Regions from separate parts of the Providencia sp. UF-183 genome, predicted to be linked through region 3. Evidence: predicted binding sites of a transcription regulator. Region 3 holds the regulator's gene; each other region holds the start of a gene.
What was found. Region 3 encodes CRP, which controls carbon source genes, mostly activating them, when cyclic AMP is high. Its sites were predicted from a motif close to ATGTGANNNNNNTCACAT; they were not measured.
Positions count from the first base shown of each region.

Region 1 (7,994 bases), on a different contig from region 3:
GTGTTAAAGAAGGCGCAAAACGCGTTGACCTAAATGGCGAAGATTGCGGTGAGTTAGACGCAGAGCACATTGCTCATGCTCGTCAGCAATTAACTGAGGCGAAAGCGCGCGTTCAAGCACAACGTGCTGAACAAAAAACGCAAAAACGCCCAGCAGCGAAAAAAGCCGGTGACAAACCTGCTCGTAACCCAGATGCTGCTAAAGACAAAGCACCACGTCGTCGCCCATCAGACAATAAAGAACGCCCGCAAAATACATCAGCGAAAACTCCACGTCGTAACAATCCGGCACCTGAGCAAAATCTGAAATCAGTTACTGATATCAACGCACTTACAATAGGTCAAACGTTGAAAGTGAAAGTCGGTAGCAGCTTGATGGACGCCTCTGTGTTGGAAATTGCGAAAGACGGTGTTAGGGTTCAATTGCCAACTGGACTGGCAATGATTGTACGCGCGGAACATTTAAAGTTCTGATACGGAGGTCAATCAGGTCATGAACAAACTTCTTAAAGTTGCACTTGTTGTTAGTCTGGCGACTTTCGGCAGTGCAATCGCTAATACTCAAGCAGTGGCTCCGGTCACTGCTGCTCAGTTACCTGTCTTAAAACAGAGCGCACAGCACGGCACAGTCAGTGAAAGGGTAACCTCACGGTTTACGCGTTCACATTACCGCCAATTTGATTTAGACAAAGCGTTTTCTGGGAAAATATTTGACCGTTATCTCAACATGTTAGATTTCGGCCATAATGTTTTGCTTCAATCCGATGTTGACCAATATGCCAAAGATAAAGGAAAAGTAGGTCAATGGCTTGAAGATGGCAAATTAGATACGTTTTATGACCTGTATAACCTGTCTCAGGAAAGACGTTTCGAACGTTTTAAATATGCCTTAGCACGTTTAGAGCAACCGATTGATTTAAACGCGACGGATTCGATTGAAGTTGACCGTTCAAAATCACCTTGGCCTAAAGACAAACAAGAACTTGATCGTCTTTGGGATCAAAAAGTGCGTTATGACTGGTTGAACTTGAAACTTTCAGGCAAAGATGACAAAGAAATCAAAGAGAAGCTCACTAAGCGCTATAATTTCGCGTTACGTCGCTTAACACAAGCGCAAAGTGAAGATGTTTTCCAATTGATTGTTAACTCATTTGCCCGTGAAATCGATCCACACACGAGTTATCTTTCTCCTCGTAACACAGAACAATTCAATTCTGAAATGAGTCTTTCATTAGAAGGGATTGGTGCTGTTTTACAGCAAGACGATGAAAATACGGTGATCAACTCACTGGTTGCTGGCGGCCCAGCGGCTAAAAGCAAAGAGTTGAAAGTCGGTGATAAAATTATCGGTGTTGGCCAAACGGGTAAACCGATTGTTGATGTTGTTGGTTGGCGTCTGGATGATGTTGTTGCGTTGATTAAAGGGCCAAAAGGCAGCCAGGTTCGCTTGGAAGTCGTTTCTGATACTAAAGGGGCGAAGCCACATATCGTTACCATAGTTCGGGAGCAGATCCGACTGGAAGATCGTGCGGTAAAACTGACGATTAAACAACAAGGTAAAGACAAGGTTGCTGTACTGGATATCCCAGGTTTTTACGTGGGTTTAACCAATGACGTGAAAACTCAGCTGCAAAACATGGCGAAAGACAATGTTTCGGCGTTAATCATTGACCTTCGTGGCAATGGTGGTGGAGCACTGACTGAAGCGGTTTCATTATCGGGCTTGTTTATTCCAAAAGGGCCAATTGTTCAAGTTCGTGATAACAATGGTCAAGTACGCCAAGATGTGGATGATGATGATGTGATTTACTATAAAGGGCCATTGGTCGTTTTAGTGGATCGTTTTAGTGCATCAGCGTCTGAAATTTTTGCCGCGGCAATGCAAGATTATGGTCGAGCGTTAATTGTAGGCGAACCAACTTTTGGTAAAGGAACTGTTCAGCAACACCGTAGCTTAAGTCGTGTGTATGACCAGATGCTGAAACCGGAATGGCCATCATTAGGTTCTGTGCAGTATACCATTCAGAAGTTTTATCGTGTGAACGGGGGCAGTACGCAACGTGAAGGGGTCACCCCTGATGTGGTGATGCCAACGGGGCAAGATCCTGCTGAAACAGGTGAAAGCTTTGAAGATAATGCGCTGCCATGGGATAGCATTCCTGCTGCAAATTACAGTAAAGTCGGTGATATTTCACCTGATTTATCTGCCATCAAAACTAAACACCTCGATAGAATCAGTCAGGATCGCGAGTTCAATTATATCGATGAAGATATCGCGCGCTATAAAGTGAGTAAAGAAAGTAAAAATCTGATTTCATTAAATTATGCAGAGCGTAAGAAAGAAGATGATGAAATCGAAGCGACGAAACTAAAACGAATAAATGAACGTAATGCTAAAGAAGGTAAACCACTCCTCAAGAAGTTAGATGATTTACCAAAGGATTACGAAGCACCAGACCCATATTTGGATGAAACAGTGAAGATGTCGGTTGATTTGTCAAAACAAAACACCAAAATGCTATCAGGTAACCAGTAGTTCGAAATACATCAAAAAGCCAGCGTAAGCTGGCTTTTTTTGCACTAAAATTACCATCTTATACTTTTTTTTATTCATATTACGTCAAAACAAAAATATTATTGAAGTTAACGTAATATCCTAATTATCGATTTCTTTACCTTTGCTTAATTTATCCTAAACTTTTGGTGTAGCTCCCTTAAACATGAGGCAATACCATGCGTAAATTACTTTTAGGATTAATAGCTGTTAGTGTCATGATGGTCTCTGCGGTCAACAGCGCCAGTGCAAGAAATTATCCTTGCTCGGGCAGTAAAGGTGGGATAGACCGCTGTGAAGATGGCAAATTTATTTGTAACGATGGTTCGACTAGCCGTTCAGAGCAAGTGTGTACCATTGAATTAAAAAACGATATAAACAGCAAAGCGGGCGCAGCTGGTGCTGTAATTGGTGCGGGAGTGGCGAAACAATCCAGCAAACCTTCTGTATCTGATTCAATTAAATCGACAGGGGACAAAGCAAGCAAAACTGCGAGTGATAAAGCGACAAAAGCGTCAGATAAAGCCTCAGATAGCGCAAAAACAGTCAAAGAGAAAGCCTCCAAAGCCGCAGATAAAGATGTTGTGAAGGAAACAAAGGAAAAAGCGTCCAAAGCAGCGGATAAAGAATCTGCAAAAGCAGTAAAAGAAAAAGCGTCTAAAGCGGCTGATAAAGATGTCGTGAAAGAGACAAAAGAAAAGGCCTCAAAAGCCGCAGATAAAAAAGATACAGTGAAAGAAACAAAAGAAAAGGCCTCAAAAGCATCGGATAAAAAAGATGCAGTGAAAGAAACAAAAGAAAAGGCAAGCAAAGCAGATAAAGAAAAAGCAGTGAAAGAAAAAGCAACTAAGGCAACAGATAAAGAACCTGCTAAAGCCGCTAAAGAATCAGCTAAAGCAACTAAAGAAAAAGCAGCAAAAGTAGCTAAAGAGAAAGCCAATTAGGACACGCGTTTTTTGCTGTTTCCCTATTATATTGTGATGATAATGCCACCGCTGTGTGGCATTATTTTTTGTAAACGAAATCCTAACTATTGCTTATCAGGCTAAGAAAGAGCTCAAAAGAGCCGATAAATACATTATTAAGATTCATACCCTTCAATAATTAGCTTTCTCGATTCAATTAAAAAGTAGTTTAAATTGAAATGGTTATGAATTGACCCTTTTAAAACAAATATTTAAAAATTGGATGCTAAATAAGATGAAAGGCATAGGGAGTGCTTTCCCATTTTTTAACCTCTTAGTGTAAAGTTATGTTATTTTTTACTGTTTTCGTGTTAATTGACTTGAAATAGTGTGAAAAAACCTTATTTATAAAGTAAATTCTACGTGATCTTAGTTTTTACCAAGGAATGCAAAAAAATGATGAGAATTGCTTTATTCTTGCTCACGAACTTAGCAGTAATGTTTGTGTTTGGAATAATTTTGAGTTTAACCGGTATTCGTGGAAGTAGCGTTCAAGGCTTGCTGATTATGGCGGGCTTGTTTGGTTTCGGCGGTGCTTTTATTTCATTGCTGATGTCTAAATGGATGGCACTGAAATCGGTGGGGGGTGAAGTTATTGAAAACCCGCGTAACCAAACTGAACAGTGGCTAATGACGACGGTACAGCGTCAAGCGCAGCAAGTGGGCATTCAAATGCCACAAGTAGCGATTTACCATGCACCTGATATTAATGCTTTTGCAACAGGGGCTCGCCGTGATGCATCGTTAGTTGCAGTGAGCACTGGGTTACTTGAAAATATGAGCCGCGATGAAGCAGAAGCGGTTATTGCCCATGAAATCAGTCATATCGCCAATGGTGATATGGTGACAATGACGTTACTGCAAGGTGTTGTGAATACCTTTGTTATCTTTATTTCTCGTATCATTGCCCAATTAGCGGCAGGTTTTATGTCAAACAATGATAACGAAAGTGAGAGTAGCAACGGTAACCCAATGGTTTACTTTGCGGTTTCAATGGTATTGGAAATTGTATTTGGTATTTTAGCGAGCATTATTACTATGTGGTTCTCTCGCTACCGTGAATTCCATGCTGATGCAGGCTCTGCAAAATTAGTGGGGCGCGAAAAAATGATCGCGGCACTGCAAAGGCTGAAAACGAGTTATGAACCGCAAGAAGAAGGGCGTTTGATGGCATTTTGTATTAATGGTCGTGGTAAGGCATTTAGTGAATTATTCCTGTCTCACCCACCATTAGACAAACGAATTGAAGCACTTCGCTCAGGCGAATATTTAAAATAGTCTAGAAAGCCACTTCATGTGAAGTGGCTTTTTTATTGTGTATGCATAGGGATAGTAATGAAACTTTCACAGAGTGTCAGTGGTGCACTGAGAACTTTTGCGTATTTTATGACTAGTGGTAGCCACTACATGTTAAGTGATGTTGATTATGTCGAACTATGCGCTGACAATCCTAGTTTAGTTGAGCAAGTGTATGCCATCTTAATCAATACCCTAGAGCTTGATGAAAATGGAGATGTCACTAATTTCAAACATGCGCAAAAACGCGCAACAGACTATATTCGTTGGTATGATGACCATTCATATGTTGTCGAACCGCCCTATGAAGATTGGGAAACTGAGCTGTATTGCATACCCGCGAATTAAAACCAGAATATGAATTTCTAGAAAATCAGCTAAAACTGACTCGTCATTTATTGTTATCACGTAAAAATACCTATTTATTTGATAACGAGGCATTAATATCTTCCACAATAAGCTATATTAACTCTAACTATGGGTAATTTTGCTTGTGTTTAATTTCATATGGGAGCCAATACATGGACATACTTGTTAAAACAATACTCTTCGGTAACTCTTTTCAAACAGAGCCTAACCCTGCGCGACTTATTCCCATTAAATTTGAAATTTACCAATCAAACCAAGGGTTTTACCACCGAATTTACAAAGAAGTCGGGATGTCTGGTGCAAACGTAGGGCAGGTCTTTCGCGTTTGGGCTTTCGAAGAGCAAAAAAGTTGGGATAAGCAAACGAAGAATACAACAGTGGATGAGTACGCGAACTACTGCAATAGCCTGTTTACGCAAGCAGGGCAATAATTAAAAGCAAAAAAAAGCCCCCTTCATAGGGTTTTGAAGGGGGAGCTAAATGAATAAAGAATGGTTTAATTCGTAAATAAAGATAGATGATTTTGATAACAAAAACTTAGTTATTTGTGCAGTTAATCCATTCTTGAATACTTTTGTGCTTTAAATAGCATTTATCGCTAAATAATCTATTGGCGATAGCCAGTTTTAATTTGTTCTAAGATGCTTGTATAGGTTTCTGCTTGTTTTTCGTCTTCCATTTGAGCAACTTCACGTTGCATTTTGATCAAAATTTTACCTGCATCAGCTTGGCCAATTGCTTTAAGCATATGAGTCACTAGATTCTTTAAGCAGGTCACTTCATCGGCAAGTGCTTGGACATCAGGCTCAGTAGGAAAATGGGTTTTCATTAAATCGATCCTTTAAGATAAAAAGTAATTTTATGGATTGTAGCATAGAAAAAATAATATGTGCTTTCAGATAAATAAGATGTATGCAATCGAATATAAAGCATGCAAATTCTGATGCATTTGATTAATGTTTTGGAAATATTGGCCAGTTTTTTGTCGTGATGCTTTTTAGAAAAGATTATTATTGGAGTTTAGTGCTTTGAGGTTGATTATCAATATCAAGAGTGAGCTTTAAAATAGCTAAATAGTTGTGATACAATTCACAAAAATATGGCGTGTAGAGCAATAAAACACCGCTTAATCGTTCAGTTTAGTTCTAAACATATGTTTCCCTTAGGCCATCATCACAAGTCGGTAACCGATTTGTGTCATTAGCTTATGGAAAACTGAAGGCAAGATAAATAATGACACAAGTATCGAGAAAAACCGCTTGGATCCGCGTTTTAGCGCTAGCGGTTGCTGCATTCGTTTTTAATACAACAGAGTTCGTGCCTGTTGCATTATTAAGTGATATTGCGGCCAGTTTTGACATGACGGTAGCGCATACAGGGTTGATGATCACCATATATGCGTGGGTGGTAGCGTTGATGTCATTACCATTAATGTTATTAACCAGTAAAATAGAACGTCGTAAGTTACTGGGATTCTTGTTTGTTATTTTTATTATTAGCCATATTGTTACGGGTTTTGCGTGGAACTTTGATGTGCTGATTATTGGGCGTGTGGGGGTTGCTTTATCACATGCAGTCTTCTGGTCGATTACGGCTTCTTTGGCCATTCGTGTTGCCCCCGCAGGAAAAAAAGCACAGGCACTAGGGTTACTCGCAACGGGGACCGCATTAGCCACTGTTTTAGGTCTACCAATTGGTCGTGTTATTGGGCAGTTTTTAGGCTGGCGGGTGACTTTCTTGTGTATAGGTGTTGTGGCGCTATTCACAATGGTTGCACTGATCCGTTTCCTACCACGCTTACCAAGTGAACATTCAGGTTCATTGAAAAGCCTCCCTGTATTATTTAAGCGCCCTGCGTTGGTAGGGATGTTTGCTTTAACTGTGTTAGTGGTGACAGCACACTTTGCAGCATACAGCTATATTGAGCCTTTTGTCCGCGATGTAGCACATCAAAGCCAAAACTTTGCGACGGTATTACTGCTTATTTTTGGCGCAGCAGGTATTATTGGTAGCGTTATTTTTAGCCGCTATAGTACAAAACTTTCATTAATATTCTTGCCATCCGCGATAGCTTTAATGACGCTATGCCTGTTGTTGCTGTTGCCTATGGGGGGCAACGCCTGGTCACTGATAACCTTGTCCGTGTTCTGGGGAATTGCGATGATGTGCATTAGTTTAGGCATGCAGGTGAAAGTGATTGATTTGGCACCGGATGCAACGGATTTAGCCATGGCTATCTTCTCGGGTATCTTTAATATTGGGATCGGTGGCGGGGCGTTGCTAGGTAACCAAGTGATTGTGCATATGGGTATGACGCGAATTGGTTACGTGGGTGCGGTTATTGGCGCAATAGCATTTATTTTGTGTCTCTATTTATTCAGACGTTATAGCCAAACATTGAGTGATAAACTGACTCCAGCCGCACAACATTAATACGTTAAATTAATTGCCTGTTAAATAAGCTCTGTAGTGCTTTTAAAGCATACGGAGCTTTTTTCTGTTTTATCGCTATATTTTATTTTTTAATACAACAATAAGGAACAACAATGAAAGGGTTAAGTTTTCTTTTGATGTCTATTATTGCAGAAGTAATTGCAACCACTACATTAAAAGCTTCTGATGGGTTTAGCCGCTTTTGGTCGTCATTAATCGTCATTATTGGTTATGGTGTTTCTTTCTGGGGATTATCACAGGTAGTGAAAGTGATGCCACTGGGGATAGCTTATGCTATTTGGTCTGGTTTAGGGATCGTATTAGTTTCAGTCGCTGCAATTTTTATTTATAACCAAAAACTCGATTTACCTGCAATTA
Region 1 covers NZ_JBSICD010000007.1:79,722-87,715, reverse strand. Annotated here, with positions in the region: gene proQ (RNA chaperone ProQ) at 1-473, shown strand, start outside; gene prc (carboxy terminal-processing peptidase) at 493-2,535, shown strand; gene AC4IFT_RS08600 (YdcA family protein) at 2,733-3,497, shown strand; gene htpX (protease HtpX) at 3,915-4,796, shown strand; gene AC4IFT_RS08590 (DUF7677 family protein) at 4,854-5,162, shown strand; gene AC4IFT_RS08585 (hypothetical protein) at 5,336-5,614, shown strand; gene AC4IFT_RS08580 (DUF2594 family protein) at 5,791-6,012, opposite strand; gene AC4IFT_RS08575 (sugar transporter) at 6,417-7,616, shown strand; gene AC4IFT_RS08570 (DMT family transporter) at 7,730-7,994, shown strand, end outside.
Region 1: AC4IFT_RS08575 (sugar transporter) is a predicted target of CRP. The motif match lies at 6,261-6,278, and genes of this name have one in related genera.

Region 2 (7,994 bases), on a different contig from region 3:
TAACCTAATTTTTGATAAAATGGCAGTGCTTGAAAACTAAAAGTATCAACCAAAGCATGAAGACAGCCTATTTTCGACGCCTCAAGTTCAGCTGTTTGCATTAATTGACTACCTATCCCTTCTTTTCTCGCTGATTCACTTACCCATAAATAATCAATACATAACCAATTAGCTCTTACTGTCGCAATTAAGCCGCCCTGCATCACACCATCACCATCTTTAAAATACACGCCTAATTGACCAAAGCGGGAAGCATCTAAATACTGGGTGTTATAGCTACGCAGCCCTGTAAGTAATTCATCTCTATCTTCTTGAGTGACTTCATGAGTAATAATAATATTCATGTTTAAACCATATTAAGTTCGATTATACATACTTGTATTTCAAACATATTTATATAATGAAGTAAATAGATAAGCGAAGCTTTTAGAGAAAAAAATTATAAATCCAATCGTTGATTAAAAAACATCAGTTTCTAGTATTTGTGCGATTAAATCAGCAACAGATAACACCAAAGACGACTTGACCATTTGCTGATAGCGCTGCTTTTGCAAATCAATTAGCTGTTTATCTACCATATCTTCAGGCTGATCAAAACGCATCATTTCAGGTAATGGACCCATGCAGTGCAACATTTTAATACTGCCGATTATTTCATCATCAATATAATCTAATTTTAATTCTTGGAAAGATAAAGAATCATTTAATGCTAGAAATAATTCAATATCTTCATAGGTTTCACGCGTTATGGCCCCCAAAGCAAATAACAGTTTCAAACGCACAGATAAATCACCTAATGGTCCATTACCTGTCAAAAGAGGCTCAACTGCATATTTTACAGCATAATCATCCTTCCTAAATACTTTTAACATTAACTTATCAATTGCTTGAGAAATTAGCGTTATAACCTCCTGAATAAATAAATGAATTTCAGGCCGTTGGTTTAACCGCTCAAGGATATGATTTTCAATGTCTTGCTTATTTTCCATAATAATTTTTTTTGTCACTTTATGGCCACCTGCTTAATATTCATTCGCTAATAACCATAAAGTGATTGAACCTCAATAATTAGCCTATTACCCGAATTATTGTTTATTACTCAACTTTATTAACTCATATTGAGTACAAATTTTATCAACAATGGCAGGGTATTGCTGCAAACCGCATAGCTCCATAGTAGCCTGATAGATGCCATTTTCGTTAATTAATTCAACTAGCTCAATGGCCTGAGGATCATTAGAGCACCTAAAATGAAGCGCAGCTGCAATACCAATTATCAGATTATTATTAGGTAATTGGTACTCAAACGTCCCTAGTAACGGTTTAATCAACCTATCTTCTGGGCTGAGTTTACGGATAGGTTGACGCCCTACTCGGCTAACATCATCCTTTAAATAGGGGTTTGCAAAACGGCTTAATATTTTTTCAATATATTGCTGGTGCTTATCGGCGTTAAATCCATATCTCTGAATTAAAACTCGCCCGCTTTCTTCCATAGCTGCTTTTACAACAGCATGAACTTTAGGGTCATTAATAGCATCACTAATTGTTTGATGCCCATATAACTGACCTAGGTAAGCAGTAATCGCATGACCTGTATTTAACGTGAATAGTTTGCGCTCAACAAATGCCATTAAATTATCCGTTAGCTCCATCCCATCAATGCTCGGAATATTGCCAACAAATTGTGTTTTGTCGACAATCCACTCACTGAATGATTCGACGGTGACCGAAAGAGGGTCATCGTTTGCCGCATCCATAGGAGGAACAATACGGTCAACCGCCGAGTCGACAAAACCAATATGTTGTTCAACCCACCCATGTATTTCTACAGGCAATTGTGCAAGAACATGCTGCCTTAATTGGCTTGTCCCTCTTACCATATTTTCACATGCTATAATGTTGAGTGGTTTTTGGTTATTTAACGTATTTCTTAACGTAATACCTTGCGCTAAAGTCCCTGCTATCTTTTCAAGGATTTGCGGGCCGACTGCAGTTGTTACCATATCCGCAGTAGCGATATATTCGATTGTCTTTGGGTCATTAGAATTAATTGCGTGCACATGCTGCACTTTTTCAATACGACTTTCTTGACCAACAACATGTACCTGATACGACTGTTGATGCTCTAATTGATCAATTAAAGGTTGGTTAACATCGGTAAATGTAAGTTGTGAATTCGCATCTGCGAGTACTTTTCCAATAAAACCACGACCGATATTTCCTGCACCAAAATGAATGACTTTCATTGTTATTCTCCTTACGCTGCACTTTGTGATGCTAAAATTTCGAGCACTTCTTGAATATTTTGGGTATTACACAATTTCTCGATAACACCATCCTCATCCAGTGCTGAGGTAATTCGTGTAATCACTTCAATATGCTCATTATTTTGTGCTGCTATACCAATAACGAGGCGAGCAATTTCATCGGGTTCATCCCCAAATTGCACACCATCTGGATATTGGCAAATAACAATGCCAGTTTTTAAAACACGGTCTTTCGCTTCAATGGTTCCATGTGGGACTGCAATGGACTCACCAAGGTAGGTTGACGTTAATTTTTCTCTCGCCAACATCGCATCAATATAGTCAGGCTCAACATATCCACCTTCAACTAATTTTTGCCCTGCAAATTGGATTGCTTGTATTTTATTTTTCGCCGATAAATTTAAATGAATATGCTTAGCACTGAGTGTAAACAATGCTTCATCTTTATCTTCAACATCAAAAGATTCGTCATTTGCGGCTACAATAGTCTGCTTAATTAAACGCCCGTCATTTGCAGCAGTAGGATGCTTTTTCGCAATTAAATTAGTGACGAGATCATTATACGTTTGACCGTCTAAGAAATTTGCTAAAGAAATATGCATTGCATTAGGTGCAAATGTTTTAGCTCTTTCAGTGAGGTCTTTATGAGTGATAACAATATCAACATCCGCAGGAAGGTCATTAATAGCCATATTGGTGACATTAATATCAAATAGCCCTGCATCACGAACTTTTTTAGCTAATACACCTGCCCCCATAGCACTCGAGCCCATACCGGCATCACAAGCAACAATGATATTTTGCACATTTGCAAGATTAACGCTTGAATGGTTATTCGTTGCCTCTTTATTTGATGATTTAGACTGCGTTTTCATATCACGCATTTTTTTCGTCGCATTATCTAATTCATCATCATCACCAACACGGGTTCTTTTTAATAAGATTGCAGAAACTAAGAAGGAAACGACTGTTGCACTCGTGACGGATAAAATAACACCAATTAATGATGATTTTGGTGTCATCAGTAAAACTGCAAAGATTGACCCTGGAGAGGCTGGCGATACTAAACCAGCATGGAATAAGTTCATCACAAACACGCCTGTCATGCCCCCCAGAATAACGGCAAGAATTAAGCGCGGATTCATTAAAACATATGGAAAATAGATTTCGTGTATCCCACCAAAAAAGTGGATGATTGCAGCCCCGGGTGCTGATTGTTTTGCATTTCCCTTACCGAAAAACATATATGCAAGTAACACACCTAGTCCTGGACCTGGATTTGCTTCAATTAAGAAGAAAATAGAAGCACCTGTTTCAGTGGCTTGCTGAATGCCTAATGGGGAAAAAATCCCGTGATTTATCGCATTGTTTAGAAAGAGAATTTTTGCAGGTTCAACAAATATTGATGTCAGCGGCAGTAAGTTGTTTTCCACCATCACGTTAACGCCCGCTGCCAATACTTTAGATAGACCAGCAACCAGTGGACCTATAGCAAGGTATGCGAGTATTGCCAAAAGCATGCCGATAATGCCAGATGAAAAGTTATTCACAAGCATTTCAAAGCCAGTTTTCACTTTGCCATCAATCCAACGGTCAAAGCGTTTAATTGCAAAACCACCGAGTGGCCCTGCTATCATTGCCCCCATAAACATTGGCATGTCGGCACCAACAATCACCCCCATAGTGGTAATTGCCCCAACAATCCCCCCGCGCTCACCGCCAACTAGGCGCCCGCCCGTATAGCCAATGAGCAGCGGTAATAAATAGGTGATCATTGGGCCGACAAGCTGTGCCAATGTTTCATTTGGCCACCAGCCCGTAGGGATAAAGAGCGCGGTAATTAAACCCCACGCAATGAAAGCACCGATATTAGGCATGACCATATTACTGAGGAAACGCCCAAAATTCTGTACCTTTAATTTGATATTTGATGTTACCATGATAGAACCCCGTGGTACGAGAACGATAAGGTTGTAACGTTATCGCCAAATAACGTTAGTGAATTTTTCGACACTTTCACTCTAACATGACCTTTGTCAGATGCGTACCACGCGGGCTTTATGTGATGAACATCACCCAAATACCCTATCTATCCCCTCATAAATATTGATCAGCTTCACAAATATGCAGTGTGGCTTTACTACAAAGACGATTTTTTAATCAAAATAAACAAAAAATGTGACTTTAGTCACACTGGAATCCTTAACTTAATTTTCAGAATAGAGATCTTGATCACGAATTATTTTCATATTCACGATTTTTTAGATCTCTTAAAAGCTAAATTAGCCTTTTTACTGTTGTTGGATTTAGTTTTGTAATTAATTTTCACTCGCTGAATATTTCAAAAAAGCACAAATGAAATGAATATTGAGCTGAATATGTCGGCTTAGCATTCATCTTATTTTAAATTTTCTATCTTTTTGCGATGATTGAGAATAAGATTTACTGCAACTTATTATTATCAAAAGAATATTTAACCTTGATTCAAAAGATATTCACCGATAAATTATCCTTAAATTTATTCATTAAAATGTGAACACAATGACTTTAACCATTATTGTTTTTCTTTTGGTTTATATTGCTATGGGCTTTGGTAAGTTGCCCGGTTTTAAAGTAGACAGAACGGGAGCTGCTGTTATTGGCGCCTTAGCCATGATGGCTATCGGTAGTATTACCCCACCACATGCTTGGAATGCCATTGATTATCGAACAATTGGCATGTTATTCGGTTTAATGGTGGTATCTGCATCGTTTGTTGTATCTGGCTTTTATAGCTGGACAGCGAACCGAGTTGCGATGTTAAAGGTTTCTCCTCCGGCACTTTTAGCGGTATTAATCGGTGTTGGCGGGATCCTTTCTGCTCTATTAACTAATGATGTCGTGGTTGTTGCCATGACACCATTATTAGTTTCAATTAGCTTATCCCGTGGTTTAAACCCTATCCCATTTTTATTAGGCTTTTGTTTCGCAGCAAATAACGGTGCTGCTGGCTCATTAATTGGCAGCCCGCAGAATATGATTGCAGCTCAAGGACTCGACATCTCATTTGTCGGTTTATTAGAAGCCTCAGCAATCCCTGCCTTAATTTCGTTACCCATTACATGGCTAGTCCTCGTTTGGTTGTACCGCAATCGCTGGTACATTGCTAAGGATGAAATGCAAACAAAAGCACCAACAACTCAAGAAACATTAAATGTATGGGAAACAACCAAGGCAGGGATTATTACATTTGCCGTTATTATCGCATTTATCATTAGCGATATTCCTAGAGAATTAATTGCCCTTACTGCCGCAGGGTTCTTATTATTGAACCGTTCAATTGCATCTAGCGATATGCTTAAATTAGTCGATGGGAATTTATTACTCTTAATTATGGGATTATTTGTCGTTAATGCGGCCTTTGCGTCAACAGGAATTCCTCAGCAACTCCTCAATGATTTACGTGCTCATGGTGTCGATTTAAATAACCCTCTGGCATTGTTCTTAGTGACTGGTGTGCTCAGCACAATCGTAGGAAATAACCCCTCCGTCATGCTACTTGTACCATTTTTAACACCTGATGGAAATGCAGATTCGCTTGGTGCTGCATTAGTACTTGGCTCTGGTTTTTCAAGCAATTTATTAGTTTTTGGTAGCCTTGCCGGTATTATTGTTGTTGAACAAGCTGCGGCTTATGGTGTGAAAATATCGTTTAGTGAGTTTGCAAAATCGGGAGGCATTGTTGCCGCGTTATGCATGCTCTTAGCCGCAATCTGGGTAGTATTAGTCTTGTAGGAATAATTGCAGTTTATCACCAGCCATACTTCATGATGGCTGGTAATAAAACTTCAATATTTAGGGAAGGATGGCAAATGAGCGCACAGGAAATCCGCTCGCATTATTAGGTTTAGCCACAATATTAAAAATAACTGCCCCGCGAGTCGGTACTTTGTCCAAGTTTGCCAGTAACTCCACTTGGTAAGTATCTTGTTCTAAAACGTAATATTCACCCAGTAATGCATTATTTTTTCGAAAATCCTTCGCAGCATCGGTATCAAACGTTTCATGTCCAATTGCTTTAATACCACGCTCTTCAAATAAGAATTTTAACGCATCCATTCCCCAGCCTGGAATTTGGTTGTTACCTTCAACATCTTTATTATCCATCAACTCTTGTGATGGCCAACGTTTGCTCCAATCTGTTCTTAACGCGACAAAGCTGTCAGCTTCGATTTTGCCGTGTTGCTCTTCAAAAACCAGCACATCATTAAGAGAAAAGGCAAAGTTTGGATCGTGTTTCGCTCTTTCAGACTGGTCAATAACAATTAAAGGTAAGACAAGCTCTTTTAGCTCTAACTCATGCAAAAAACGTTTGCCTTCAACAAAATGGCATGGTGCATCAATGTGCGTACCATATTGGCCCGGAAAGGTAAATTGCTGAGCAAAGAAACCTTCGGGATAACCAAATAAGGTTTTAAACTCTGCTGAATCAAACATAAAGAAGTGTGGTGAGTTGCCATCAAAGCTGTGTGTTAAATCAACCCATTTCTTCTGTTTTATAATATTAAATGCATCAATCAGTTCGTGACTCATATTTTTCCCCTGTCAGGTTGATTTTGTTCTGTCTTTTTATGAAGTTGTATTTTTTGTTGTGTTACTTAACTATTTAATAGCAGCAAAAACATTATGTTGTCTAGAAATTTAATAAGAATAAATTTCATATTAATTTATAAGAAAGCCACTTATTAATTCAATAATAAGTGGCTAGATAAGAACAAAAATATAAAAAATTAGACTAGGATTTTATTTAGGGTATTTATTCCAGCTTTCTGGCTCAATAAAGCCATCATAAATACGCTGGGAACGAATATAATCTGCATATTCTTTAGATTCAAAGGCCTCTTTTAAGTCTTTAGCCCATTGAGAATCAAGGTCTTTTTGCATTACAGTGACAATAACACGGTGCTCTAACGGTGAGTTTTCAACAACTAACCCGTCGGCAATACGTTGGCCTGCACTTGCGACATAATTTCCATTTACCACTACAAAATCAACATCATCAAGTAATCTTAAACCTTGAGCAGCATCTGTTTCACGCACATCTAAGTTATATTTACCTGACGAAATATCATTAACGCTAAAGCTCAGTGTACTGACATTAGGTTTGATTTTAATCCAACCTAATTGCTCAAGGATCCTCGCGCCGCGCTCTGCATTAACAGGGTCGTTAGATAACGCAACAATCATACCATCTTTAACATCTTCAATTGATTTATGCTTATTAGAACGTAAACTTTGCGGCGCACTTGGTGAATCAGTTAGTGCCACCATATTAATATTATTCTTTTTGTTATAAGCATCCATATACGCACGGCTTTGATTCACCGATGCGTCAATAGAACCTTCTTCAAATGCTGGGTTGATTTGCCTATTTTGTGAAAATTGGCGCAAATTAACCTTATATCCCTTTTTCTCTAAAATAGGGACAATGCCTTTATCAACTTGATCGATATAATTTCCAACCCCAAAACCTATCGTGATTTGTTTTTTATTTGGATTATCTTTTTCATTGTTATCGCCACATGCTGAAAGCGCAATAACAGCTGCCGCGATTAAAGATAGATTTATTAATTTTTGTTTTAGCATTTGTAACAACCCTGTGAAAATATTTCAGCCAGTATAATCATATTAATTTGGTTGTTCTTAGATCAGATAGTTATAACTTAGTTTGTTAGTAATATAAGA
Region 2 covers NZ_JBSICD010000004.1:6,576-14,569, reverse strand. Annotated here, with positions in the region: gene AC4IFT_RS04365 (GNAT family N-acetyltransferase) at 1-344, opposite strand, end outside; gene AC4IFT_RS04360 (MltR family transcriptional regulator) at 459-1,007, opposite strand; gene AC4IFT_RS04355 (mannitol-1-phosphate 5-dehydrogenase) at 1,086-2,249, opposite strand; gene AC4IFT_RS04350 (PTS mannitol transporter subunit IICBA) at 2,261-4,210, opposite strand; gene AC4IFT_RS04345 (ArsB/NhaD family transporter) at 4,812-6,044, shown strand; gene AC4IFT_RS04340 (cyclase family protein) at 6,105-6,842, opposite strand; gene AC4IFT_RS04335 (MetQ/NlpA family ABC transporter substrate-binding protein) at 7,053-7,895, opposite strand.
Region 2: AC4IFT_RS04350 (PTS mannitol transporter subunit IICBA) is a predicted target of CRP. The motif match lies at 4,331-4,348, and genes of this name have one in related genera.

Region 3 (7,994 bases):
AAAGTATGGACTGCATACCTAGCATGATCCCTAGGCATAATGTGATAGTACGGCGAAAACCATAGTTTGCTGCACTTGAAGTCAGCAACATATTGTTAGGGCCGGGTGTGACTGCTGCAATGAATAGAAATGTAAAAAGTGAAAAAATCAGCCCCAGTGTCATTTATACTTTAATCCTCAAACTCAAATTTGTTTACTTGCATCACAAAAAAATAACAGTATGTTATGTGACTCACAAGAGTCCCCATTAAATAAAATAAGGCTATGTCAGAAAACTTTCGTCCGATAAGTTGGGCTAAGAATCCACACCTCCAAACGTTATTGCCAAGAATTTTTCGCAGGACACCGAAAATTAAACCTCTTTGGCAGAGACTTGAATTGCCTGATGGCGATTTTATCGATCTTGCTTGGAGCGAAAAACCTGAGCTCGCTGCACATAAGCCGCGTTTGGTCATTTTTCATGGCTTAGAAGGCAATTTCAAAAGCCCCTATGCTCACGGTATGCTAGAAAGTGCACAAAACCAAGGCTGGTTAGGTGTGATTATGCATTTTCGGGGTTGCAGCGGCGAGCCCAATCGCCAACAGCGTATCTATCACTCAGGTGAAACCAATGATGCTCGTTATTTCTTACGCTGGCTAAAACAAACTTTTGGTGATGCACCAACAGCCGCTGTCGGTTATTCCCTTGGTGGCAATATGTTAGCGTGTTATCTCGCTGAAAGCGGTCAAAATGCCGATGTAGATGCAGGCGTTGTGGTCTCCGCCCCATTAATGTTGGAAGCCTGTTCATTGCGTATGGAAAAAGGGATTTCCCAATTTTATCAACGCTATCTACTCAATGGCTTAAAGCGTAATGCGACTCGTAAACTGGTTCGCTACCCCGGTTCCTTGCCATTAAATTTGTTACAGCTAAAACAACTGAAACGTATTCGTGAATTTGATGATGTTATCACCGCTCGTATTCATGGCTTTGATGATGCAACGGATTATTATCAGAAATGTAGCGCCCTCCCTAAGCTTGCCTATATTACGAAACCAACGTTAATCATTCATGCCAAAGATGATCCTTTTATGGCACCTGAAGTCGTTCCTGATTTATCCCATTTACCTAAAAACGTGGAATATCAAATGACTGAACACGGTGGCCACGTGGGCTTTGTGAGTGGGACATTAAGAAAGCCTCAAATGTGGCTAGAAACCCGGATTCCACAATGGCTAACTCCTTATTTAAATAAGGAAAAAGAATGATTATTCCTTGGCGAGAGCTTGCGCCTGAAACACTGGATAATCTGATTGAAAGCTATGTGTTACGCGAGGGCACCGACTACGGCGCCCAAGAAAAAAGTCTGCAAGATAAAGTGAACGATGTGAAACGGCAGTTAGTTTCTGGCGAAATTGTGCTAGTCTGGTCAGAATTGCATGAATCCGTTAATTTCATGCCTAAAGCCCGCTAACCCGCTTCGTTCGCTGTTTCTGAAATAGTGGCCATAAGCGCAACACAGGGAGTCCGCTATGTCCAAAAAACACCCGATTATTGCCATCACTGGTTCAAGCGGTGCTGGCACGACCTCAACTAGCCAAGCATTCCGTAAAATATTCCATCAATTAAATATCCAATCTGCTACGCTAGAAGGTGACAGCTTTCATCGCTATACGCGTCCTGAAATGGATATGGCAATCCGTAAAGCCAGAGAACAAGGCCGCCATATTAGTTATTTTGGCCCAGAAGCCAATGACTTTGCGCTACTTGAGCAAACACTGGTGGATTACGCCAAAACGGGCTGTGGAAAATCACGAAAATACCTACACACCTACGACGAAGCCGTGCCTTATGGTTTACAACCGGGTACATTCACCCCTTGGGAATCGTTGCCAGAAAAAACGGATGTGCTGTTTTATGAAGGCTTACACGGTGGGATAGTGACACCTGAGCACAATGTTGCGCAACATGTTGATTTACTTGTCGGTGTTGTGCCTATCGTGAACTTAGAGTGGATACAAAAGCTTATCCGTGACACCACTGAGCGCGGGCACTCCCGAGAAGCGGTAATGGATTCAGTGGTACGTTCGATGGGGGATTACATTAACTACATCACGCCGCAATTTTCTCGTACCCACATTAACTTCCAACGCGTACCGACTGTGGATACCTCAAACCCGTTTTCAGCGAAAGCCATTCCTTCACAGGATGAAAGTTTTATTGTTATTCGTTTTCGTGGGCTTGAGCAGATCGATTTTCCCTACCTGCTATCAATGATATCAGGCTCTTTTATCTCTGCGATGAATACTATTGTCGTGCCTGGCGGGAAATTAGGTCTCGCGATGGAATTAATTATGACGCCAATAGTCGAAAAACTCATTAGCCAGAAACATAGCTAAATTGTTTTTTAATTATTAAACAAGATGCTTACCAATAATTAAGATAAGCATCTTTAAATTCAAATATATTAATAATAATTAAATTTATTTTTAATTTTTTATTTCAAAGCTATGGGTCACTTCGACAGTTTTTTCCAACATCAACGCGACCGAACAATATTTTTCAGCCGAAAGTTGAACGGCACGTTCAACGGCTTTATCCGTTAATTCATTCCCTGTTACAATAAAATGCAGATGGATTTTAACGAAATAACGTGGCGCCTCTTCACGGCGCTGAGAGGTTAATTTCACTTCACAGTCGGTAATATCATTACGGCCTTTTTGTAAGATGGATACCACGTCAATTGCGCTACAGCCACCCGCAGCCATTAATACCATCTCCATTGGGCTTGGTGCTTTATCGCCTGCGTTACCGTCCATCATCACTTGGTGGCCTGACGCTGACTCACCTAAAAAAGAGAGTCCTTCTACCCATTTAACTCTTGCTTCCATTTTATTCCCCTTGAAATGAAATCGATTTAAAGGCTACATTGTTCCATAGATATAATGAATGTTATATCAGCTTTATTCTGCTGAAGCGATACAGGGAAGACTTTCTGTATTGGATATGCTACAAACAATACTTAGTTGATAGGATTAAGATCAAAACTCAACGTTGTATTTGATTATATTATAGTGTTGATATCAGTTTGTTTACCCTAACCATGAAAAGCGGTTGATGCAATGTTGCTCTTCCTGTTATTTAGGGTATATAAGACAAATTAATATGCTAAGCTAGTGACTTTAAAGCCAGCCTTTCTGGTACGCTTTCCGGATGGCTGCAATAACATACAGAGGATAACGCTAATGGTTCTCGGCAAGCCACAAACAGACCCTACTCTTGAATGGTTTTTGTCACACTGCCATATTCATAAGTATCCATCCAAGAGCACACTGATCCATCAGGGTGAGAAAGCAGAAACCCTTTACTACATCGTTAAAGGTTCAGTGGCTGTTTTAATCAAAGATGAAGAAGGCAAAGAAATGATCCTCTCCTACCTGAATCAGGGGGATTTCATTGGTGAGCTTGGATTATTTGAAGAAGGGCAAGAACGTACTGCGTGGGTTAGAGCAAAAATCGCCTGCGAAGTTGCTGAAATTTCTTACAAAAAATTCCGTCAATTGATTCAGGTTAACCCTGATATCTTAATGCGCCTCTCTGCGCAAATGGCAAGCCGCCTGCAAACCACGTCAGAAAAAGTGGGCAACCTCGCCTTCTTAGACGTAACTGGCCGTATTGCACAAACGTTACTGAATCTAGCCAAACAACCTGATGCCATGACGCATCCAGACGGGATGCAAATCAAAATCACCCGTCAGGAAATTGGCCAAATCGTTGGTTGTTCCCGTGAAACTGTCGGCCGTATTTTGAAAATGCTGGAAGATCAAAACTTAATCTCTGCGCATGGTAAAACCATTGTTGTTTACGGTACACGATAATTAACCTTTCGCCTCACTCCCTTGGTGGGGCGCACACTTTCAAATAGCGTTGTATCATCGATATAACGCTATTTTCCCAAAATACGATTATTTTATATATCATTTTTTAATGAGTATCGTTTCTTTATATTTTCTCTATTTAGCTCTCTATAAAATAATAATTATAATATTAAGTAGGGTTATATTTATGAAAATTACACTTAGCAATTTGTCAGGTCATTCCGATATTTTTAAAAACATTAGTAATTCCGATGATTTTATAAAGAAAATCTTTACTGTTACTGCTTCATCGAGAAAAGAACCATTATCCACTCAGCGGCAATCTAAACCATCACATGCTTGTAGCCTAGAAAGCATTGACTCAGCTTATGAAAGTGATTCAGAAAGTATAAAGGATACTAAATTATTACACTCTGACGAATTTAAGTATAAAGTTGATCAACTGAAAGGTCGATTATATAAGTTTTATGCATCTACTTTTTATAATGAGCAAGATGCCAATTCGCTAATAAAAGAAAATCAGACAATTTTTGAAAATTTCAATCGCGCTGATGAAGAAATGCATGGATATGCCAATTTTTTATATCGGTACGTTAAAATTCCAGGGGTTAATATCAACACTCCAGAAATAAAGGATGAAATCATAAAAAACTATCATCCACCTAGGCAACTAGAAAATAAAAACGGTACTAAAATCCCCTTAATAATTCAAAGAAACACAAAAGAAATTATTAATGTTAATTCCCCATTAGAGCAAGTTAAACAAAAAACAACGCCTTTTTCTCAAAAAAAAATTACATATGTACACTATAGAGTTGCTGACAATATTCAAGAGCATTCTAAATCAACCCCTCTACCTAAAAGCACTTTTGATTTTAAGGGGAATATATTACAAACAAAAACATCAGCATTAAGAACACAATATATCAAGCAACATTACAAACTATCTAACAAATCTACGCCATTAGACCATAAAGAACGAAAACCTCACTTAAATAGGAATGTCACTTCAATTAAAAACTCTGACTTAATAAAAATAAGCAATAGCATTAAAAAAGAAAAAAGACTAATTATGGAAATGAATTCACTTAAAGATAATATCTTTGAAATACAAAAACAAATTCACATTAATGATAATTTATTGAACGAATTAAAAAAATAAATCATTCAATAAAGTGTTTTCTTTTTTCATTTAAAACCATCATTAAGTCAATGATTAATTACATCTTATCAACATAACAATGTCATAAGATAAAACCAACATATTGAATAGGTTAATAATTTCAATATTAAGCATGAATATTTAATTAATAAATTACTTTTTAGTATTAATATAGGATATGACTATGAAAACTAATCCCCAGAACAATACCACAACTAGCTCACTATACAAAGAAATTTCATCAACTGGAGCTACAAGAGAAACACCCACTATTATACAAAAAATTAAAAATATAAAAGTAAATAACCCATTCTCATCTTTTCGTTTTAACAAAAAAGATGTGGAATCAAAGTTTCACATAAACCTAACAGAAAATGAATCACAGGAAAAAGAATTAAATTTATTCCATACATTAAACTCAAACAAAAAAACAATATCCACCCTCGAAAATAAGCTAATAGAAAAATCTTTTAAGATCCCACAATTCATCAAAGATTTAACAAATAAAATAGAAAAATCCATTAATAACTTGTTAGATAAGAATAGTTTTTTTAGTGAAAATCCCGCTACAGATGAAATCATCGAAAAGCAAAATGAAACAATAGGCTACCTTAAACATTACCAAGATTTATTAGACAGAAATGAAAAATTAACAAATAAACAAGAAGAGCTAAAAAACGAAATTGATGATCTGAAATCATCCATAAGATATGAGTCAAAAATAAGAGGAATTTCACACTTAAAAAAAGAAAGTAAATACCTTTCTTCATTAGAAGAAGAAGTATCAAAAGAGATTAACATGGAAGAAAAGAATGAAAAATTGGAAAGTTTAATTAACATGCAAACGACAGTAAAAAATTTACTAACTGGTGAACTAAAAGACATAAAAAATAAAATTCACAATATTACATTGGATAAAAGTGCTCTAGAAAAAAACATTTTAGCTATAAAAAAACCAATAATGAGCGAATTTTTAGTTACTTACGATGAAGACAATACGCCTATATACCATGATGAATCTCACAACTTTGATTTTGATGATGTATTTGAAAAAAAATCGGAAGTAGAAAACACAAAAAACAATGAAAATATTGATAATTTAATATTTGAAAATAATTCATTATATAATCTAATAGATGAGTTAGTTAAAAACAAAATTAATTCAACAAGTATGTTCCATGAATTAAAGCTTAAAAATGATATAAAAGATCATGAAATTAAAGCACTAAGGGAAATACTTGCTAATAAAGAGAAAATGATGACCTCTATTAGTCTCACTTCATTATCTTCTGGTTACAGTTCCGATAATGAGGCTAATAACCTTACACCAGACACTAAGGTTAATGAGAAAAAAACAGCTCAAAAAAAAGAGAAACTAAAAAATAAATACCCTTTAGCCAAGAATAAAAAAGTAAATAAATATTCACATGAACATAAAGTTCAATGCCTAGCTGCTGGAATACCCAGTAATAGCTCAGAAGAGCAATTACAAGCACGGTTAGAGGACCAAGCTAAGATGAAAAAAATGCCATTACCAGCTCAATAGCCGTTATAAAAAACAATTTTTTAATAAGTTGCAGAAATCATTCTGCAACTTATCTTTCACTTATTTCAGCAACTTCCCGATCGCCGTCTCTAATTTCGCCATACCGCTGTTGATTTCTTCTTCAGAAATAATCAGTGAAGGCGTAAAACGCAGTACATTAGTGCCTGCATTTAACATCATTAAGCCTTCTACAGCACTGGCTTGCAAAACATCTTTCGAACGGTTTAATAGTTTGCCATCTAACTCCGCGCCGATTAATAACCCCATTCCTCTGATCTCGGAGAAAATGCCATATTTATCGTTCAGCTTATTTAAATGAGCAACGAATAGCTCGCGACGTTTTTCGACACCTTTTAACACTTCTTCAGTATTAATAATATCAAATGCCGCATTACCTACCGCGCAAGCTAATGGGTTACCACCATAAGTCGTCCCATGAGAACCGACTTCCATGGTTTTCGCGATTTCTTCTGTGGTGATCATTGCACTAATTGGAAAACCACCGCCCAATGCTTTTGCCGTAGTTAAAATATCGGGTGTCACATCATAGTGCATATATGAAAATAGTTTACCTGTACGCCCCATTCCACTTTGCACTTCATCGAAAATTAATAAGGCGTTATTTTCATCACACAGTTTACGAACACCTTGCAGAAATTCTGACGTAGCCGCAGTGACACCGCCCTCACCTTGTACAGGCTCTAAAACAACCGCACAGGTATTCTCATCTATCACTGCTTTAACCGCATCAAGGTCGTTAAAAGGCACATGGATAATGTCCGCAGGCTTTGGCCCGAAGCCATCTGCATATTTAGCTTGTCCACCGACCGAAACGGTAAATAATGTGCGCCCGTGAAACCCCTGCTTGAAGGCAATAATTTTGGTTTTATAAGGGCTGTATTTTGTGATGGCATAACGACGTGCTAGTTTAAAAGCCGCTTCATTGGCTTCGGAACCTGAGTTCACAAAAAACGCGCGATCGGCAAATGTTGCTTGGGTCATTTTTTGCGCGAGTTTAAGCGCTTGTTCATTGGTAAAGATATTACTGACGTGCCAAAGCTTCTCACTCTGTTCACGAACGGCCGCGACCAAACTTGGGTGGCAATGACCCAAGGCTAAAACCGCAATTCCGCCTGCAAAATCAATGTATTCTTTGCCTTGCTGATCCCAAACACGGCTTCCTTCGCCCTTGACTGGAATAAATTCTGCTGGCGAAAATATAGGCAACATGACTTGGTCAAAAGTCTGCCGATTTACTGATTGTTGTTCTGTCATACCCCTCACCTGCTCTAACTTGATGCTTAAGTGAAAATATAAGCATCAAATATGAATAAAAAATCACAAAAGAGCAATAGGTAAGGGTGAAATATGCATAATTAATTTATTATGAACAATATTACCAAACTAATACTTTAGGAAATTATTCAA
Region 3 covers NZ_JBSICD010000017.1:83,497-91,490, reverse strand. Annotated here, with positions in the region: gene AC4IFT_RS15805 (LysE family translocator) at 1-163, opposite strand, end outside; gene AC4IFT_RS15800 (hydrolase) at 265-1,248, shown strand; gene AC4IFT_RS15795 (YheU family protein) at 1,245-1,454, shown strand; gene AC4IFT_RS15790 (phosphoribulokinase) at 1,513-2,379, shown strand; gene AC4IFT_RS15785 (OsmC family protein) at 2,470-2,871, opposite strand; gene crp (cAMP-activated global transcriptional regulator CRP) at 3,226-3,858, shown strand; gene AC4IFT_RS15775 (hypothetical protein) at 4,046-5,020, shown strand; gene AC4IFT_RS15770 (hypothetical protein) at 5,205-6,566, shown strand; gene AC4IFT_RS15765 (aspartate aminotransferase family protein) at 6,627-7,841, opposite strand; gene AC4IFT_RS15760 (aminodeoxychorismate synthase component II) at 7,971-7,994, opposite strand, start outside.

Region 4 (7,994 bases), on a different contig from region 3:
CGAGTAAATTAAACGGCCCTACAGGGAAACCGAACTCAACTAATGCACTGTCAATATGATCGATAGACTCACCTTCAATAAGGCACTGCGCCGCCTCGCATAAAAAAGGGGCAAGAATTCGATTAACATAAAAACCCGCATCATCACCAACCACAATCGCCGTTTTACCTTGGCGCTTAGCGAATGCGACCACTGTAGCAATTGTTGTTTCATCCGTTTGTTTATGTGGAATAACTTCAACCAATGGCATTTTATCGACGGGACTGAAATAATGTAAACCAATGACACGCTCTGGATGTTGGGCATTAGCGGCTATTTGGTGAATAGGTAATGAAGATGTATTCGATGCAAAAATAACATCCTTTCTCGTCATTTTTTCAACATCAGAAACCATCTTTCTTTTCAGCGCTAAATCCTCAAAAACAGCCTCAATAATGAGATCAGCGGTTTCTAACCCCTGATAATTCAATGTTCCTGATATTTTAGCCATTGTTGCAGCACGTTCGCGCGCCAATAATCGGCGTTTGCTCACTCGCTGGGTCAATAAGTCCCAGCTATATTTCAAAGCCTGAGCAATGCCTTTTTCTGATATATCCTTAATTCGAACAGACGCTTTTCCTTGCGTTGCGCTCACATAGGCAATCCCCCCGCCCATTAACCCTCCGCCCAACACCCCCACTTGGTTAACGTCAAGTGGCTTAGCGTGTGCACCGGTTTCATTCTTCAACGCAGTAACAGCAAAGAATAAATTGCGTAATGCAGCTGACTCGGGGGACATCGCTAACTCACCAAATGCTTTGGCCTCTTCGGCAAACCCTGCAGATGACCCTTGATTCATCCCCGTTTTTACCGCATGAATGATTTTTTCTGGTGCAGGGTAATGGCCTTTGGTTTTACTCAATACTTTTTGCTTTGCCCCATTAAACACTTGGTTGCGAAGTAATTTGCTACTCAGTAAACGTTGCTGCCAATGAATAGCTGGTCGTTGAATACCGCCTTTTTTAACCATTTTAACGGCGACATCTAATAGAATTGACTCAGGGACAACATCATCAACAAGGCCCAATTTAAGTGCTTGTTTAGCTTTTAACTGGCGACCCGTTAACATCAAATCTAACGCCTGGGGAATACCGATTAAGCGTGGCAAGCGCTGCGTACCACCAGAGCCAGGTAATAAGCCTAACTGAACTTCAGGCAAGCCGAGGCGCGTTTTATCATCATTTGAACACACCCTTGCATGACAGGCTAATGCCAACTCTAAACCGCCACCTAAACATGCTCCATGGATAGCGGCAATAATCGGTAATGGGTAATTATCGATTTTATCAAAGAGTATATGCCCTGATTTTGATAGCTCACTGGCTTGCGCCTTCGATTCACAATGCGCAATCATGCTGATATCGGCGCCTGCAATAAAGTTATCTTTTTTGCCCGAGGTGATCACTAACCCCTTTAAGCCCGAAGTGGATTGTGCTTTTTGTAAGATTGCAAGAAATTGCTCAGCAAATTCAGCTTTTAGTGTATTAACCTTTTCATTTGGAACATCAATGAAAATCACACCTACATTTTCATCATAAATTTCTAATGAGAAAGCTTGCTGTGCCTTATCTATCACCAATTCCGTAGTAGAATTTTGCGTCATTATTCCACCTCTAAAATCATAGCTGCACCCAAACCACCCGCAGCACAAGCTGTTGTTAAACCAAAGCCACCGCCACGACGACGAAGTTCATTCAGTGTTTGTGTCACCATTCTTGCACCCGTAGCCGCAAACGGGTGACCATAAGCGATAGAACCGCCGAGAACATTAAATTTGTCCATGTCTATCTCGCCAATGGCGTTTTTTAAACCTAGTTTGTCTTGTGCAAATTGGCGACTACCAAACATTTTGACGTTAGCCAATGTTTGAGCCGCGAAGGCTTCATGCATATCAATTAACGTGAGATCTTGTAAAGTTAACCCCGCACGTTTCAAGGCAATAGGCGTTGCATAAGATGGCCCCAATAGCATATCTTCCCATACATCAATCGCGCTAAAAGCATAGCTACGAATATAACCTAGTGGGGTATAACCCAATGCTTTTGCCCTTGATTCTGTCATCATCAATACAGCGGCTGCACCATCTGTTAAAGGCGTGCTATTCGCCGCGGTGACACTGCCATGCTTGCGGTCAAATGCAGGTTTTAATTTAGCGTAAGAAGATAAGACGGAGTTACCTCGTACATTGTTATCTTGCGAAAAGGCTTGCTTAAAAGGTGGCATATACGCCGTCATGACTTCATCATTCAATAAACCACCTTCCCACGCTTTAGCCGCAAGAACGTGGGAACGATGCGCTAACTCATCTTGTTGTTCTCTCGTGATGTGGTAGCTTTTCGCCATTTGCTCCGCGGTGTCCCCCATGCGAAGCCCTGTCGAGTATTCAGCTACTCCAGGCGCAACGGGCATTAAGTCTTTTAAGCGTAATTTTGTGATAAGCGATAATTTTTGCCCAACCGACTTTGCCTTACTCAGTGCAAGTAACGTTGCTGCTAATTTTTTTGAAACGCCTATTGGTAAAACTGAAGAAGAGTCAGCCCCGCCCGCAACCCCAACGGAAATATCCCCAACCATCATACTTTGAGCCACATTCACAATGGCTTGAAAGCTTGTCGCACACGCCCTTGAAACACTGTATGCATCCGTTGAAACGCTCATCCCTGTGCCAAGCACTATTTCCCGCGCAATGTTGGGTGCTTCAGGCATTTGAACCACTTGACCAAAGACAAGTTGTTCAATCAGCTGATTATCTAAATCGCTACGAATTAATAATTCAGCGACAACCGCTTTGCCTAAATCCACAGCAGCAATGCCTTGATAGGCCGTTGACTGCTTTGCAAACGGTAAACGTAAGCCACTAACAATGGCAATGCGCTCTTTTGTTGAATATGTACTGTCACCATGGTGGGAATGTTGATTCATGGTCGCTCCTGCAAAGCATAAATAAAAATTATTGTTTATTTTTTCACGATGGGCCGAAAGAGGTCTGACCTGTAATGATTGTTAACATAACTTTCACAATTATCAATTGCATTGACTAAAAAATGGGAGCGCGCACGCAAGTTGGTATAAAAATAGTGCTGAAAAGAAAAGGAATGGATTTAACAAATATAAAAAACCCTTCTATTACTTAGCATCTAATAAAAGGTGCTATCACTATAGAAGGGTTCACTTAATGAATTCAAACGTTTGATTAACGAAGGCCTAACTGAAAAATCAGACTTTCAGCTTCACAGCTAAAACTAAATTCTGCGCTCAGTTCAACACCGCCATCAACTTGTTTAAAAGTATGATTAATCGCACAGGGATCTGACTCAACAGACTTCGCTTTTTCTGTGAGCATCTTCAACATGGATTCCGCTTCACCTTGGGTGGCAAAAACATGCTGATACGACGCAGTACAGTCTTTATTATCCAGCACTGTGCCTACATCCACACAACAGCAAGCTGCTGTTTCATCCGCACTACAACGGTTAATCGCATCAGTCATTTTACTCTCCAAATAAACAAACTGTTAAGTGGCTATCATAACGCTGAAAAAGTGGTAAAAACCAGTATGTATCAAAACTTATTGCTAATAATTAAACATAAGTTTGATCTTACCCCGTATTTGATTATTTATTACTCCAAAACAGTCACCCAATGTTGCTATTTTGTTAAATACATCGCATTTTTGAAAACGAAGTCACAATAAATACAAAACAAGCTTGCAACATATTGGGTGGTCAGACCTATACTCTAGTAACTGGTCTGATTTGTCATGACGGCAATGGACCCTACAATTCTGCGCTTCTTGCGATAGAAGTCGCTTTATTTAAAATAAAACATAAGAGGGTTTTGGTCATGAGCCAGAAAAACCTGTTTTCGAAATCAGCTTTAGCAATAGCAGTGGCAATTGTATCTTCTAACGCCGGCGCGGCGGGTTTCTTACTAAATGAATATTCTACATCCGCACTGGGACGCGCATTTTCGGGAGCTGGTGCGATGGGCGACAACGCAAGTGAAGGGAGCCGTAACCCTGCTGCGATGATGCTATTTGACCGACCATCTCTGTCTGTAGGCGCGGTGTATATTGACCCAAGTGTTGATATTAAAGGTCGTGATAACAGCGCATTTACTGCTAATGATATCGCGCCAAGTGCCGTTGTGCCTAATGCGCATTTTATTTTCCCAATTAATGATAAATGGGCTGTTGGTACGTCCATGACAACAAACTTCGGTTTAGCGACCGATTTTCCAAAAAGTTATGCAGGTGGGCCTGTTGGCGGAAAAACTGATTTAAAAACTGTTAACTTAAATTTAAGTGGTGCATACCGCCTAAATGATAATTTTAGCTTTGGTTTAGGTGCTAACGCTGTCTATGCTGATGCTGAAATTACTCGTCATGTAGGTATAGGAGCTGCAAAGCTTCCTCCGGCATTAGGTGTTACACCAAGTACAACTGCTGCGAAATTAAAAGGTGATGACTGGGGTTATGGCTGGAATGCAGGTGTTTTATATGAATTCAACCAAGATAACCGCCTAAGCTTAACTTACCGCTCAAAGGTTAAAGTTAAATTTGAGGATGGCAAATTCTCAAATGACTTACCAGCAATGGCAGGTGGACTGGCTGGTTCTAGCGTTAAAGGAAAATTGGATCTTAACCTACCAGATATCTGGGAGTTTTCTGGTTACCATAAAGTCGCACCAAAATGGGCTCTACACTATAGTGCAGCCTATACAGGCTGGAGTGAGTTTAAAGAACTCACAGCTTATCAAAAAAGCAATGGTAAAGAACTGTTTCATAAACCTGAGCACTTTAAAGATGCTTGGCGTTTAGCACTTGGTACTACTTATTTTTATGATGACAGTTGGACTTTCCGTACAGGTATTGCCTATGACCAAACTCCTGTACGTTCAGAATACCGCTCTATTTCGATTCCTGACCAAGACCGCTATTGGTTAAGTGCGGGTACAACCTATGCATTTAATGAAAATGCCTCTGTTGACGTTGGTATTGCCTATATGTATGGCAAAAAAGTCAATATCAATGAAATGCTAAAAGAAGGTGATCCAAGCACAACTACTCGCTTCAAATCTGAAGGCTCTGCTTGGTTATACGGCGTGAACTTTAACTACGCATTCTAATAAATCGAATGCTTAACTATCGGGGAGGCAACTCCCTGATAGCCCTACTATCCCACTATTCAAAAAAACATCCCTATCATAAATTTATCTTGACACCTTACTACTCATATATGTAGATTAATTGTTAAATAAATAATTTGCATTCTAACAACTGTTTTCACGTTGAAAATTAGCCTTATAAGCTTCTTTTAAGATAATTCCTTTTATATTTCATTAGATTACCTTTCTTTCTCTGAATGTTCTTATTTGCAAGCACAATCTATACACATATTTTAGAATACAGATACACAAAAAATACGTATCCATTCATCAAACTGTATTATTAATGCGATACATTCGCAGTAAAAGTACAAAAGAGGCCACAATGACAAAAACGTAGGAGGTTTTATGGGAACATTATTTACAGTAGGATTTATTGGGGTGTTAGGGGTAATCGCCTTGATTGACACTGTTACCCAACGAGGAAAGCGAGACAATGACTAGCTGTTAATTTATCACTCTCACGTTTTAATACAGACAAGAGAGTGATAAACCTTCCTGAGTCAATTCACTAAATTAATCAATCGAATCAAGATCCCCTTCAATCGCAGCCGCATTTGGGTTTTCAGTTGCTTTCAATACGCCGCCATTTGATAAGAAATCATTTCGTTGGAAGTAAGCTTCACGCATCATCAAGTACGGGTCTGAAGAGTTTTTAAGTAATCCATCTGAATCCAGCAGTCGTGCTCTTGTTTCTATCCCTTCAAGCGCCCATTTACCAGCGGACATCCAAAATGTCAGGTAACTTAACATTGGGTATAAACCATCCGCTAAATCCCCACCTTCCTCACGTGGTGTTGCGCTCCCATATCCGGGTAAAACGACATAAGGGCCATAACCGACATCATAGTAGCCAAGTGTATTACCGAAACGTTTAGGATCTTCTTTGGCTAACTGCGGGTTTGCCATTGTTGCCACATCAATCAACCCACCCATACCAAAGACAGTATTTAGGAAGAAGCGGTTAAAGTGTTTAAAACCTTGAGTCACTTCCCCGCGCAAGAAACTATTCAGCATACTCGCGGGTTCTTCAAGGTTAACAAAGAAGTTGGATAAGCCATTACGCGCAGGCATAGGAACATAATCATTCCAAGCTACAGCAACAGGTCTTAAGACATAAGGGTCTAAAACATTGTAGTTGAAATTAAACATTGCTCGGTTAAAACCCTCTAATGGGTCTGAACGTTCTTGCGTATCCGGGTCAATATTACTTGCACAACCTGCAATTAATACACCCGCTAGAAAAACGCTAGTCATGCGAAACTTCATAACACCCTCTCCATTCCCTGCACCGTCCTGCTATGGTACTTTCCACAATATTCACGAATTTGATAATAATAAGGTGAAAAAATTAATTTTGTTAACCGTTTTGAGTGATTATACAGATGAACTTTTAATTATACCCTAGTTAATCATGCCATTATTATAAGAATTATGAGCAATTAGCACAAAAACCATTACTTTATATTTCTGTAAATTAAGAAATCAATTATCAAATTGAAAAACATCAAATGAAAGAATAAGCCGCATGACCACACTCCTCCTTACAATTATTTTTTGGATTCAACCAGTATCTTGATGGCTAGCCCAGCCAAAACTGTCCCCATTAGCCACCGTTGAATTAACTGCCACGTTGGACGACGAGTCAGTAATAATGAAATAGCTCCCGCTGTAATCACGATAAGCCCATTGATTGTTAAGCTAACCAATATTTGGATTGTTCCTAATATCATTGATTGCACCAACACACTGCCATGATCTGGTGTAATAAATTGCGGCAGTAAAGATAAATACATAATCGCGATTTTAGGATTAGCGATATTCGTTAAAAACCCCATCATAAAAAGTTTTCTAGGGCTATCGATATCCAATATTTGGAGTTGGAAAGCTGAACGCCCATTAGGCTTAACTGCCTGCCACGCTAAATAGAGCAAGTACATCGCCCCTGCAATTCGTAACACATCATACGCATAAGGAATTGCAAAGATAAAAGCGGTGATACCAAAGGCCGCGCATAACATATAAAAAACAAATCCGAGTGCGACACCTGCAAGTGAAATAAACCCAGCTTGTCGACCTTGGCAAATAGACCGAGAAACTAAATAAATCATATTCGGACCCGGCGTTAATACCATTCCAAGAGCAATTAGACCAAAAGCAAATAATGTAGCGATCTCTGGCATTTCCCCACTCCAAAATTCAATATTGACCGATAATTAAGCTAGTTTTGCACTTAACATTTTCCCATAGCTTGTTAAATTTACGTTAACTTTCACGCATCTATTGATTATAGTCATAGCAAAATAAAACCAGCAACTGAAATAGTTATTAGACAAAACTAGTACGAAAAAACAAACAAAAAAACGATCTTCACAATAAATTGAATTAATTCACCGTAACAACTTGATTCCATTGGAAGTGGACAGTAAAATGCAAACCCTGCTTAGTAATAAGCTCAAAGTCCCCTTAGTTAAATGGATATAACGAGCCCCTCCTAAGGGCTAGTTGCAGGTTCGATTCCTGCAGGGGACACCACAATAGACTCAACCGACCTATTCCCACCTAAACAAAACCCTCATAAAACCAAGCGTAACAATCATCCACACTAAACTGAGCTAAACCAATCTATACTGCTATAAACAAATTTTCGGGGGTAGTATTGGTGGTATCGTATATTTTACTCACACTCAATACCCTCTATGAAGCTAAATGTTAAACAAGTAGAAGCAGCGAAAGCGCAAGATAAGCCGTACAAGCTTGCGGATGGTGGCGACTTATATCTTAATATA
Region 4 covers NZ_JBSICD010000004.1:20,705-28,698, reverse strand. Annotated here, with positions in the region: gene fadJ (fatty acid oxidation complex subunit alpha FadJ) at 1-1,642, opposite strand, end outside; gene fadI (acetyl-CoA C-acyltransferase FadI) at 1,642-2,961, opposite strand; gene AC4IFT_RS04445 (YfcZ/YiiS family protein) at 3,233-3,529, opposite strand; gene fadL (long-chain fatty acid transporter FadL) at 3,883-5,166, shown strand; gene mlaA (phospholipid-binding lipoprotein MlaA) at 5,722-6,474, opposite strand; gene AC4IFT_RS04430 (LysE family translocator) at 6,756-7,388, opposite strand; tRNA gene AC4IFT_RS04425 (tRNA-Arg) at 7,666-7,740, shown strand; partial or broken gene AC4IFT_RS04420 (Arm DNA-binding domain-containing protein) at 7,905-7,994, shown strand, end outside.
Region 4: fadL (long-chain fatty acid transporter FadL) is a predicted target of CRP. The motif match lies at 3,693-3,710, and genes of this name have one in related genera.